Regions from separate parts of the Peribacillus sp. B2I2 genome, predicted to be linked through region 1. Evidence: riboswitches for the same ligand, from Rfam matches in the RefSeq annotation. Region 1 holds a riboswitch; each other region holds the start of a gene.
What was found. A riboswitch is a leader RNA that binds a small molecule or an ion and turns the genes downstream of it on or off. The one in region 1 is predicted to bind S-adenosylmethionine.

Region 1 (3,345 bases):
TGTTGTGAATCTCCTAGTCTCCGTCACATATATTAACTTGTAATGTAAAATATACTAGGTTGTGAAAACGCTGTCAATTATTTTGTGAAAAATTAATCTATTTTTCTGTATTTTTTTTCAAATTCCTCGTTCTACCCTATTAGACGATATCCCATAATTCAGTTTTGGAAGTGGTGATTGCCGACGCTCCAGCATCAAGGGCGTTCAGGACTTCATCAGAAGTACGTATGAGACCGCCTGCAAAAATGGGTGTTTGTAGTCGTTCCTTCACTTCTTTTATCATCCACGGCATAGCGCCCGGTAAAACTTCGATATAATCCGGCTTGGTTTTCTGCACCAGCTTATAACTTTTCTCCAGCGCATGCGAATCTATTAAAAAGATTCGCTGGATGGCAATGACCCCCTTTTGCTTCGCTTTCAAAATAACGTTTGATTTAGTCGAAATCAACCCATATGGATTATACTCCTGACAAATGAATTCTGTCGCATATTCATCACTTCTTATGCCATGGATCAAATCGACATGATAAATCATTTTCTTATTATGCTGCTTTGCCATCATACTTACATTTTTCAATTGTGATATATGCAAATCAAGAAACACGCCTATTTCATAGGAACTTTCTAAGAATCTTTCGAAATCCTTCATGCTTGCCGAAGCAGGCAAAATCTTCTGGTTCATTATTTTCCCCCTTATCTCTGGAAAAACTAAAACTTTTAGTAATTCAGTATATTTTAAAGAGCTTGGTTTTTCAAACACATTTTAATGAATCGCCACCCTATCCATCCTTACACTAACATACCTGTCATCCCCTTTATATATTGCGGCTAAAAACGATCCATCATAAAGAAAGTTTCATTTTCAATGCACCATCGACAAGTTCAAATGATTTAATTGTGCCGACCGGGATTTTTCTAACGATGTTCCAAGCATCAACATTCATTTTGATCATTCTATTTTCAAATTCAAAAAATGGTGGTCTGTTAAATATCCTTTGGTTGATGAAACTCCTGTCAATCGGTTCCATTTCCACTAATTCTAATGAGATCGTTCTTTTTTCCACGTGAACCGGTTTTAATGTAATCCTGAAAGCTACGTTTTTCTTAAACATCATTTTTTTCACTTCCGTCGTTCCGGAAAGCACTATATGCTTTGGCGTAATCTCGACTTTAATATCCTGATCAGATGATTTCATCTTTATGATTCTCTCTATCATAGCTGCAGTTACCGTTATCGGTATGCCATTTCCAAATATATTGGATGGATCGAATGCATTCATCCTGGTATTCCCCTCCAACTTTCAATATCACAGTTCATAAGGAACGTCGGTTATAACATATGCCGGGTTCACGGATGCAGTTAACATTTCCCGAGTTAATAATCGATATATTCTAAATCTTCCACCTTCAACCCTTGACCTTTGTAAAAACTACCTGTATAGTCATAATTAATTTAATAGACAACTCTTATCCAGAGAGGTGGAGGGACTGGCCCTTTGATGCCTCAGCAACAGACTAATCATGTACTGTGCTAATTCCAGAAGTGTAAAAACTTGAAGATAAGAAGAGTAAATAGCTATGCTGCCAACACCTCTTCTTATTTTTAAGAAGAGGTTTTTTATTTTATAAAAGGAAAGAAGGAATGCAACATGTCAATCACATTAACGAAAGCGCCTTTTAGGGCGGACCACGTCGGGAGTTTATTAAGACCGGAACGTTTACATATTGCCAGAAAGCAATTTAAGGATGGTACAATTTCAGCGGAACGACTTCGTGAAGTTGAAACCGAAGAAATCAATCGGATTGTCGATAAACAGATTGAAGTTGGATTAGAGGCTGTGACGGATGGTGAATTCAGACGGACATGGTGGCACTTTGACTTCCTTGAACATTTAAATGGAATCGAGGGATATGTTACTGAAAAAGGACTCACTTTCGATGGTGTGGAAACAGAGAGATATAACGTTCGCAATACCGGAAAGGTTTCATTCAATCCTGAACATCCCTTCATTCGTGATTTTATTGAATTGAACAAAATTGTGGACGGACGTGCCGTTGCCAAACAAACCATTCCCAGTCCCAATCAATTATTTGCTGTAGGTGTTCAAAGTGAAGACGTCTACCCTGATATCGAAGACTATGCAAATGATATCGTCAAAGCGTATCAGCATGCTTTGAAAGCTTTTTATGATGCAGGAGTGCGTTATCTTCAATTGGATGATGTATATATTGCCAGGCTTTCAGCTCCGGATTTCCAGTTCAAAGAGGGAAAATATACGAGGGAACAATTAATTGATTTAGCACTGCGTGTAATTAATGGCGCATTGGAAGGCAAACCAGAAGACCTGGTAGTCACCACCCACCTTTGTCGTGGAAACTACCAGTCGACATGGGCATTTGAAGGAAGCTATGCCCGTATTGCCCCAACATTATTGGCAAAAGAAAAAGTGGATGGATTCTTCTTGGAATATGACGATGATCGCTCAGGGGATTTCGAACCATTGGAATACATTCCAAATGGCGGGGCGCGTGTCGTTCTAGGGGTCGTCACTTCAAAAAATGGAAAAATCGAAGACAAGGAAGCTGTTAAGGCACGTATTAAAGAAGCCTCGCGCTTCGTTCCTTTCGAACAATTATGCTTAAGCCCGCAATGCGGCTTCGCTTCCACCCATCACGGCAACAGGCTAACGGAAGAACAGCAGTGGGAAAAGTTGAAGTTCGTCGTTGATGTAGCAAAAGAAGTATGGGAATGATTTTTTTATTAATCATTTGACATATCGATAATTCTCGATATAATGAAATGTATGAAAACAATCGAGATATTTAAAGCATTATCCAATGAATCCAGGTTGCAAATCTTAAAATGGCTCAAGGCGCCTGAACTCCACTTCACCCCTCATGAGGGAATAGATATGAAGGAAACCGGCGTTTGTGTAAGTCAGATTACAGAAAAATTAAACATGACCCAATCCACGGCCTCTCAATACCTCTCGATGCTTCTTAGAGCAGGATTGATCAAGACGGAGCGGATAGGAAAGTTTACGTATTACAAACGAGATGAAGATGCAATCTCAAAAATTACTGATTTCTTGAAAGAAGAAGTATGAAAATGAACCTGATCCCTGCCTTAGTGGGTTAGGTTTTATTTTCCTTTTAACAATTCGACATTTCACGATATGTTTATTTTTTTATTCATACATATTAACATATTCCAATATGTCTTTTCATATAACCATAAATCATTAATGAGGAGTGAATCTATTTGCTTAATACATGGAAAATTTACATGTTGGCGATTATCAGTTTTTTAGTAGGAACATCCGAATTCATCATATCCGGGATTTT
Region 2 (3,345 bases), 1.9 Mb from region 1:
TCGACCGTGACAGAGTGGTAGCATTAGGTTATTCTAATGGTGCAAATATAGCGGCAAGTTTGATGTTCCATTTCGAAGGGGCACTACAAGGAGCGATTCTTCATCATCCAATGGTGCCTAGACGCGGGATTGCTATGCCGTCACTCTCAGAAATACCTGTATTTATTGCTGCAGGTAAAAACGATCCGATTTGCCCGGCAGAAGAAACGGATGAACTTAATCAACTTTTATTGCAAGCTGGTGCTTCGGTGGAAGTTCACTGGGAAAATTACGGTCATCAGTTAACACGTTCAGAGGTCGAGGCAGCAGGTTCATGGTTTCATAAGAACTTTATATAAGAATGAAAGAGGGAATGAAGATGATTTCAGTAAATCCTGAAAGTCTGACTGAACGGGAAAATTATAAGTTTTTGACTGGAAGCATTATACCGAGACCCATAGCTCTGGTTACGACACAATCCGAAACCGGTACCATCAATATAGCGCCGTTCAGCTTTTTTAACATAGTCAGTTCCAATCCTCCGATGATTTCCATTTCTGTTCAACGGAAAGAAGGAGTTTCAAAGGACACTGCCCGAAATGCAATTCAATCAGGGGAATTCGTTGTTCATATCACTGATGAAAACAATGTTGCTGATGCAAATCGAACGGCCAAGGAACTCCCATCGGATGAAAGTGAATTGGGCCTGACCAATTTCACGACGGCTGTTAGTGATAAGGTATCCGTACCAGGATTGCAAGAAGCGAAGGTACGCTTTGAATGTAGATTAGAGCATGCGATTCCATTGGGAGGTTCCCTAGATAAACCTGGTTGTGATTTATTGATAGGGAAAATAGTCTGCTATCATATAGAGCAAGATATTTACCATAATGGCCGAATTGACCAGAATGGGCTTAAACCTGTAGCAAGATTAGCGGGTCATACTTATACAAAACTAGGGGAATTATTTGAAATGGAACGACCTTAAGTGATAAGAAAGAAAAAAAGGCGTCATCTTTTAAGATGTCGTCATTTTTTTATATCAAAATTATTCCCGGTTAGCATTATCTGCAATTCTAATACGGTGAGCGACTGTACCAAAACAAGCAATCATGCCGGAGGTGACAAAATCGTCTGAATGTAAAGGGAATTCTTTATATTCCAAAACAAAACTTGACAATTTTTTCATAGATTGATAAAGTTATAAAAAATTAATTTCTTATCCAGAGAGGTGGAGGGACTGGCCCTATGAAACCTCAGCAACAGGTCCGCTAAGACACTGTGCTAATTCCAGGGGGTGAAACCTTGATAGATAAGACCGTACGTTTCGTTTTTATTTGTCAGTAGCGCACTCTTTTTAGAGTGCGTTTTCGTTTTTTCTGGATGCAGGATAAAGGAGAGTATGAATGGAGAACAAAAGGAAACAAGAATTTCAAAGGGAAATGAAAACACGGCATTTAATCATGCTATCGCTTGGCGGGGTGATTGGAACAGGTTTGTTCTTAAGTTCGGGTTATACGATTCAGCAGGCTGGCCCGTTTGGCACCATCCTTTCGTATCTGATTGGAGCATTAGTGGTTTATCTAGTCATGCTATGTCTAGGTGAACTGGCAGTACATATGCCCGAGACAGGTGCGTTTCATAGCTACGCAGCCAAATACATCGGACCAGGGACAGGGTTTACAGTAGCCTGGTTATATTGGCTAACCTGGACTGTTGCACTAGGTTCGGAATTCACGGCTGCAGGATTGTTGATGCAGCGATGGTTTCCATCAATCAATGTCTGGATATGGAGTGCTCTATTTGCCATATTGGTTTTGGCATTAAATGCTTGGACCGTTAAGTTTTTCGCTGAATCCGAATTTTGGTTTGCGTCTATAAAGGTAATTGCGATTGTGATATTTATTATTTTGGGAGCAGCGACAATGGTAGGTTTTATTCCAATGACTAACTCACAATCAGCACCGCTATTTTCCAATTTTACAAGTGCAGGTTTATTTCCGAATGGTGCTTTTGCCATTATAATGACGATGCTTGCGGTGAATTTCGCATTTTCTGGAACTGAATTAATCGGAATTGCAGCTGGAGAAACTGTGAATCCAGAAAAAACGATACCAAAGGCAATCCGCATGACATTATGGAGATTGATCATCTTTTTTGTAGGAACCATCGTTGTATTATCCGCATTATTGCCTGTTTCGGATGCAAGTGTATTAGAGAGCCCCTTTGTTGCAGTACTTGAACGAATTGGAGTGCCATATGCAGCGGATATCATGAACTTTGTTATTTTAACTGCCATTTTGTCTGCTGCAAACTCAGGTCTATATGCCTCTTCCAGAATGCTTTGGTCCCTTGCAGATAAGAAAACGATATCACCTATATTTGCAAAATTAACAAAAAGAGGTGTTCCGATAAATGCAGTCATTTTCAGTATGTTGGGTGGTGGTTTAGCCTTGTTTTCGAGTATTATTGCACCGGATACGGTGTATATCGTCCTTGTATCCATTTCGGGTCTAGCGGTGGTTGTAGTTTGGATGAGTATTAGCGCTTCACAGTTCCTATTCCGAAGACGTTTTATAAAAGAAGGAAATTCAGTAAATGATTTGGCTTATCGTACACCATTATATCCGTTCGTACCAATCGTTTCTTTCATGCTCTGTCTTGCTTCTTGTATAGGAATTGCCTTTGACCCTACACAACGGATAGCACTTTATTGTGGTATTCCATTTATTTTGTTTTGCTATGGAACTTATTATATTACACAATCTTCAAAGAAAAGAGGAGTAAAATCATGAAGAATAAAATAAACCCAATTGACGCTATTTTACGAGATCATTCAGTCATGATTCTGGACGGAGCTCTAGCTACAGAGCTTGAGCGGTATGGATGTGATTTGGACGATCCCCTGTGGTCTGCACGAGTATTACTTGAAAATCCAGAAGTGATTTATAAGGTTCACTCTGCTTATTTTCGTGCTGGAGCGGACTGTGCGATAACTGCAAGCTACCAAGCCACCGTTGAAGGTTTCTCCCTGCGTGGGATACAAGAAAAAGAGGCCATGGAGTTAATTCGGAAAACGGTGTTACTCGCAAGGAAAGCAAGGGATGATTATTGGAAGGATGAAACGCAAACAAATAGACCCAAGCCATTGGTTGCTGCATCAGTTGGACCTTATGGGGCCTACCTTGCAGATGGTTCAGAATATGTAGGAAACTATGGTGTTTCAGATGAAACCTTAGTAGAATTTCATCGCCCAAGAATATCAGCTTTGATTGAAGCAGGTGCTGATCTCTTAGCATTTGAAACGATTCCATCCCTTCAAGAAGCAAAAGTATTGGATTCATTATTGAAAGATTATCCAGAAGT
Region 3 (3,345 bases), 4.5 Mb from region 1:
TTATCCAATGGGCTGAAGAGAATGATTTAAGGGTTGGCAATAAGCTTAAATGGATGGTCGAAGGGCTTAAGGATACTAATAATTTCAATCTTCTTCTTGTGGGAAGTACAGGAAATGGCAAGACATCCTTCATTCAGTCAATTGTTGGCGAGAGCATTGCTGCCGAAGATCATTCATCCCTAGTCAGTGTCAAAGACGGGGATGATTTGGAAATCCTAGAGATTACAGATACAGATAGCAAAGTGGTCATGGAGCTGGCTGAATTGGATGAAACACGCCGTCAGCGAGGGACTATTGTCGATGTGACGATTATCAGTGACTACCTTAGAAATAATGGTCTGCGATTATTGGATACACCGGGGTTCAATGGGGAGAAAAGCGTGGAATCCGATTTCCAAGGCTATTTACATGGCAGTGATGGCCTGATGTTCGTTCTTGATGCCCGGGCGCCTTTCACCGGCAGTGAACGAGATCTATTATTGGAAATTCAAATGATGGCTCCGAAACTGCCTATCCATTTCTTATTGAATAAAATGGATACGATATATAGTGATCAAGTCGCAGTCCGGATGGAAGACGAAACATGGGATAAAGTGAATGCATATTTTCCGAATGCAAAAGTATTCGCTTTCTCCAAACTTTATGACAGCAAGCAGCAGTTGAAGGACCTTTCAGCATTCCTTCAATCGAATTATCAAGATGATAATTGGAAAGAAAGAAGATCTGAAAAAATCCTAGCGTTCATTCGTAAAACTTTATCTTATCTGTTAGAAAAACGGGCAGCCAATGAACGGAAATGCGAGCATTCCATCTCTTGGAATGAACAGATGGAGGTTAAACTGAATGGAGCGGTCAATCAACTGGCTGATTTGGAAAAAGAAAAAAGTGAAAATATCATAAGGTCTTATAGTTCGCTTAAGGATGAAGTGAAAAATCAGCTTTCTTCTAAAATTCCTGAATTGCTGAGGGATTGCTCTAAATCGTTAACGGAAAGCAGTGATTTCAGTCAGGTCCATGTACAGTTAAACCAGGAAATGAATGAGCGGATTCAAGCATTCATTTCTGACAAGATCATGCCTCAATATTACCGTTCTCTTCAAGATTGGATTGCCAGTTCCCAAATGGAGTTCTCACAAAGCCAGCAGTTTATGGATGAAATGAGTGCCGGGTTCAATGAATTATACAAAGAAGAACGGATCACGCTGGCAGGTGACTTTAGGGTATTGGATGACTGGCGCCGTGATGCCGACCGGATGACAAGCAGTATCCGCATCGAAAACGTTAATATCCTTTTGCGCAGAACTCCATCACAATTGCTGCTTAAAGGAGCAGGGAAGCTGTTTGGGGCGATACCGCAAAATAAAGCCAATATGTACAATCGTTATAAGAAATACCTGGAAAGTGAAGATTACCTAGATGTTGCCGAAATGATCACGGAACGTTTCCTTACCCAATTTGGATTGTTTGAAAAATCTTTGGATCGGGACATCTCACTTTTCTATCGCAGTTCCTTTGCGTTACTTCAAAAAACGATAGAGCAAACGCAGACAGAAATCAAAGACTACCAGGCTGCATTGGAGCATATGAAAGAAAATCCGGAAGTTTACCGTGACCCGATCACTTTGTTCGAAGTGAAATTACGTCAGTTGGAGAGACTTGAAAAAATCGAGAAAAAGCGTCTAGCCCAGCTGCAAAGAAAATGAAAAATAACGGGGAACATTTCAAATATTCGAAAAACTATTGACTTTACGACTATATCCCTATAAAGTGATAATTACGAAAAACGTAACACAATATATTCTCTTATCAAGAGTGGCGGAGGGACTGGCCCTAAGATGCCCAGCAACCGTTCCATTAGGAATTGGTGCTAAATCCTGCAAAACAGAAATGTTTTGACAGATAAGAGAGGGATAAGTCTGCAAAACAGCTGATTAAACCTCTCTATATTAATAGAGAGGTTTTTATTTTGGGACTTACACCAACTTAACTGATAAGACTAATAAGAAAATGTGGAGGGGAACAAGATGAGAAGGTCTATTAAAGGGATATTCATTTCAGCCATCGCTTCGGCTTTGCTTTTAACGGGTTGCTCTACAGGGCAGAGTTCCACAGAATCGAAGAAAGAAGAAAAAGTATCATTTGAAAATGTCCCGGAAATATTTGCTAATGGGGAAGGAGCCAAAATCAAAGTGATCCGTAAAATTGGCGGTGATGATCATACGGCCCAATACTTAGCAGGAGCGAAGGAAGAAGGAGAAGCACTGGGGTTTCAAGTGGATACATATACAGCCAATGGTGATACGGCTAAATTTCATGATGCGATCGCACAGGCTTTGCAGGAAGATTATGACGGCTATATCATCTCCCATGGTGATGATGCAGCAACAGTGAATGACGTTCAAAAGTTGGTTGATGCAGGCAAAAGCGTTGTTACATTCGATTCAATAAGCGATCTAACTAAAATAGAAGGCGTAACATTAACATCACAGGATGATGAAGCGTTGGCAACACTGGCTCTTGATAAACTGATAGAAGAAAAGAAAGGTGAAGCGGCAATTGCGTATCTTTGGGTGGATGGTTTCCCTCCAATGGTGAGAAGAAATGCTGTTTATCAGGAGAAATTAAAAGAAAACCCTGGAATTAAAGAAGTCGAAAGATTCGGAGTGGCGTCTGCAGATACTTCGGTTCAAACACAAAATGCTGTAGCCGCAATGCTGAATAAATATCCTAAAGGTAAATTGGATGCAATTTTCGCAACATGGGATGCCTTCGCTATCGGTGCCGCCCGGGCAATTAAAGAAGCGGGACGCGATGAAGTGAAGATATACGGAATAGATGTGTCGAATGCAGACCTTCAGGAAATTAAATCAGCTGGAAGCTCATGGTCCTACACGGCAGCAGTCGATCCCAAGTTGATCGGTGCAGTGAATATGAGGATATTGGCGAAAAAATTAGCGGGCGAAGAAACGCCGCAAACCTATGACTTAGAGGCTTCACTTATTTCACAAAAGGAAATCCAAGCTTCAAAAGAAGCGGTAAATATGGCAAATCTGTCTGGTATTGTCGAAGGATGGGGTGTATCAGCGGAATTTGAAGAAGATTGGATGAAAGTTTTGAAAGATCATTATAAAAAGTAAAAGGGGACACTCTCTTTCCAGTGAAGGGAGTGTCTGTTCAATAAGGGGGAATGGACATGGGCACGCAACTAGAAATGAAGAAAATCTCGATTGAATTTCCGGGGGTGAAGGCGCTTAGTGAAGTTGATTTTTCTGTACAATCAGGGAAAGCCCACGCATTGGTCGGTGCTAATGGAGCAGGGAAATCGACGTTAATGAAAGTTTTATC

Region 2: linked by a shared signal. The riboswitch ahead of mmuP (S-methylmethionine permease) and the one ahead of ABIE66_RS24900 (5-methyltetrahydropteroyltriglutamate--homocysteine S-methyltransferase) in region 1 are both predicted to bind S-adenosylmethionine.
Region 3: linked by a shared signal. The riboswitch ahead of ABIE66_RS02420 (sugar ABC transporter substrate-binding protein) and the one ahead of ABIE66_RS24900 (5-methyltetrahydropteroyltriglutamate--homocysteine S-methyltransferase) in region 1 are both predicted to bind S-adenosylmethionine.

The regions. Positions count from the first base shown of each region.
Region 1 is NZ_JBGCCB010000001.1:4,993,199-4,996,543, forward strand. Features, by position in the region: gene ABIE66_RS24890 (glycerol-3-phosphate responsive antiterminator) at 140-682, opposite strand; gene ABIE66_RS24895 (hypothetical protein) at 843-1,280, opposite strand; SAM riboswitch class I at 1,465-1,566, shown strand; gene ABIE66_RS24900 (5-methyltetrahydropteroyltriglutamate--homocysteine S-methyltransferase) at 1,650-2,753, shown strand; gene ABIE66_RS24905 (ArsR/SmtB family transcription factor) at 2,805-3,107, shown strand; gene ABIE66_RS24910 (MFS transporter) at 3,287-3,345, shown strand, end outside.
Region 2 is NZ_JBGCCB010000001.1:3,076,723-3,080,067, reverse strand. Features, by position in the region: gene ABIE66_RS15135 (alpha/beta hydrolase) at 1-338, shown strand, start outside; gene ABIE66_RS15130 (flavin reductase family protein) at 359-967, shown strand; gene ABIE66_RS15125 (hypothetical protein) at 1,028-1,168, opposite strand; SAM riboswitch class I at 1,196-1,298, shown strand; gene mmuP (S-methylmethionine permease) at 1,386-2,774, shown strand; gene mmuM (homocysteine S-methyltransferase) at 2,771-3,345, shown strand, end outside.
Region 3 is NZ_JBGCCB010000001.1:484,552-487,896, forward strand. Features, by position in the region: gene ABIE66_RS02415 (GTPase domain-containing protein) at 1-1,703, shown strand, start outside; SAM riboswitch class I at 1,801-1,906, shown strand; gene ABIE66_RS02420 (sugar ABC transporter substrate-binding protein) at 2,025-3,137, shown strand; gene ABIE66_RS02425 (sugar ABC transporter ATP-binding protein) at 3,194-3,345, shown strand, end outside.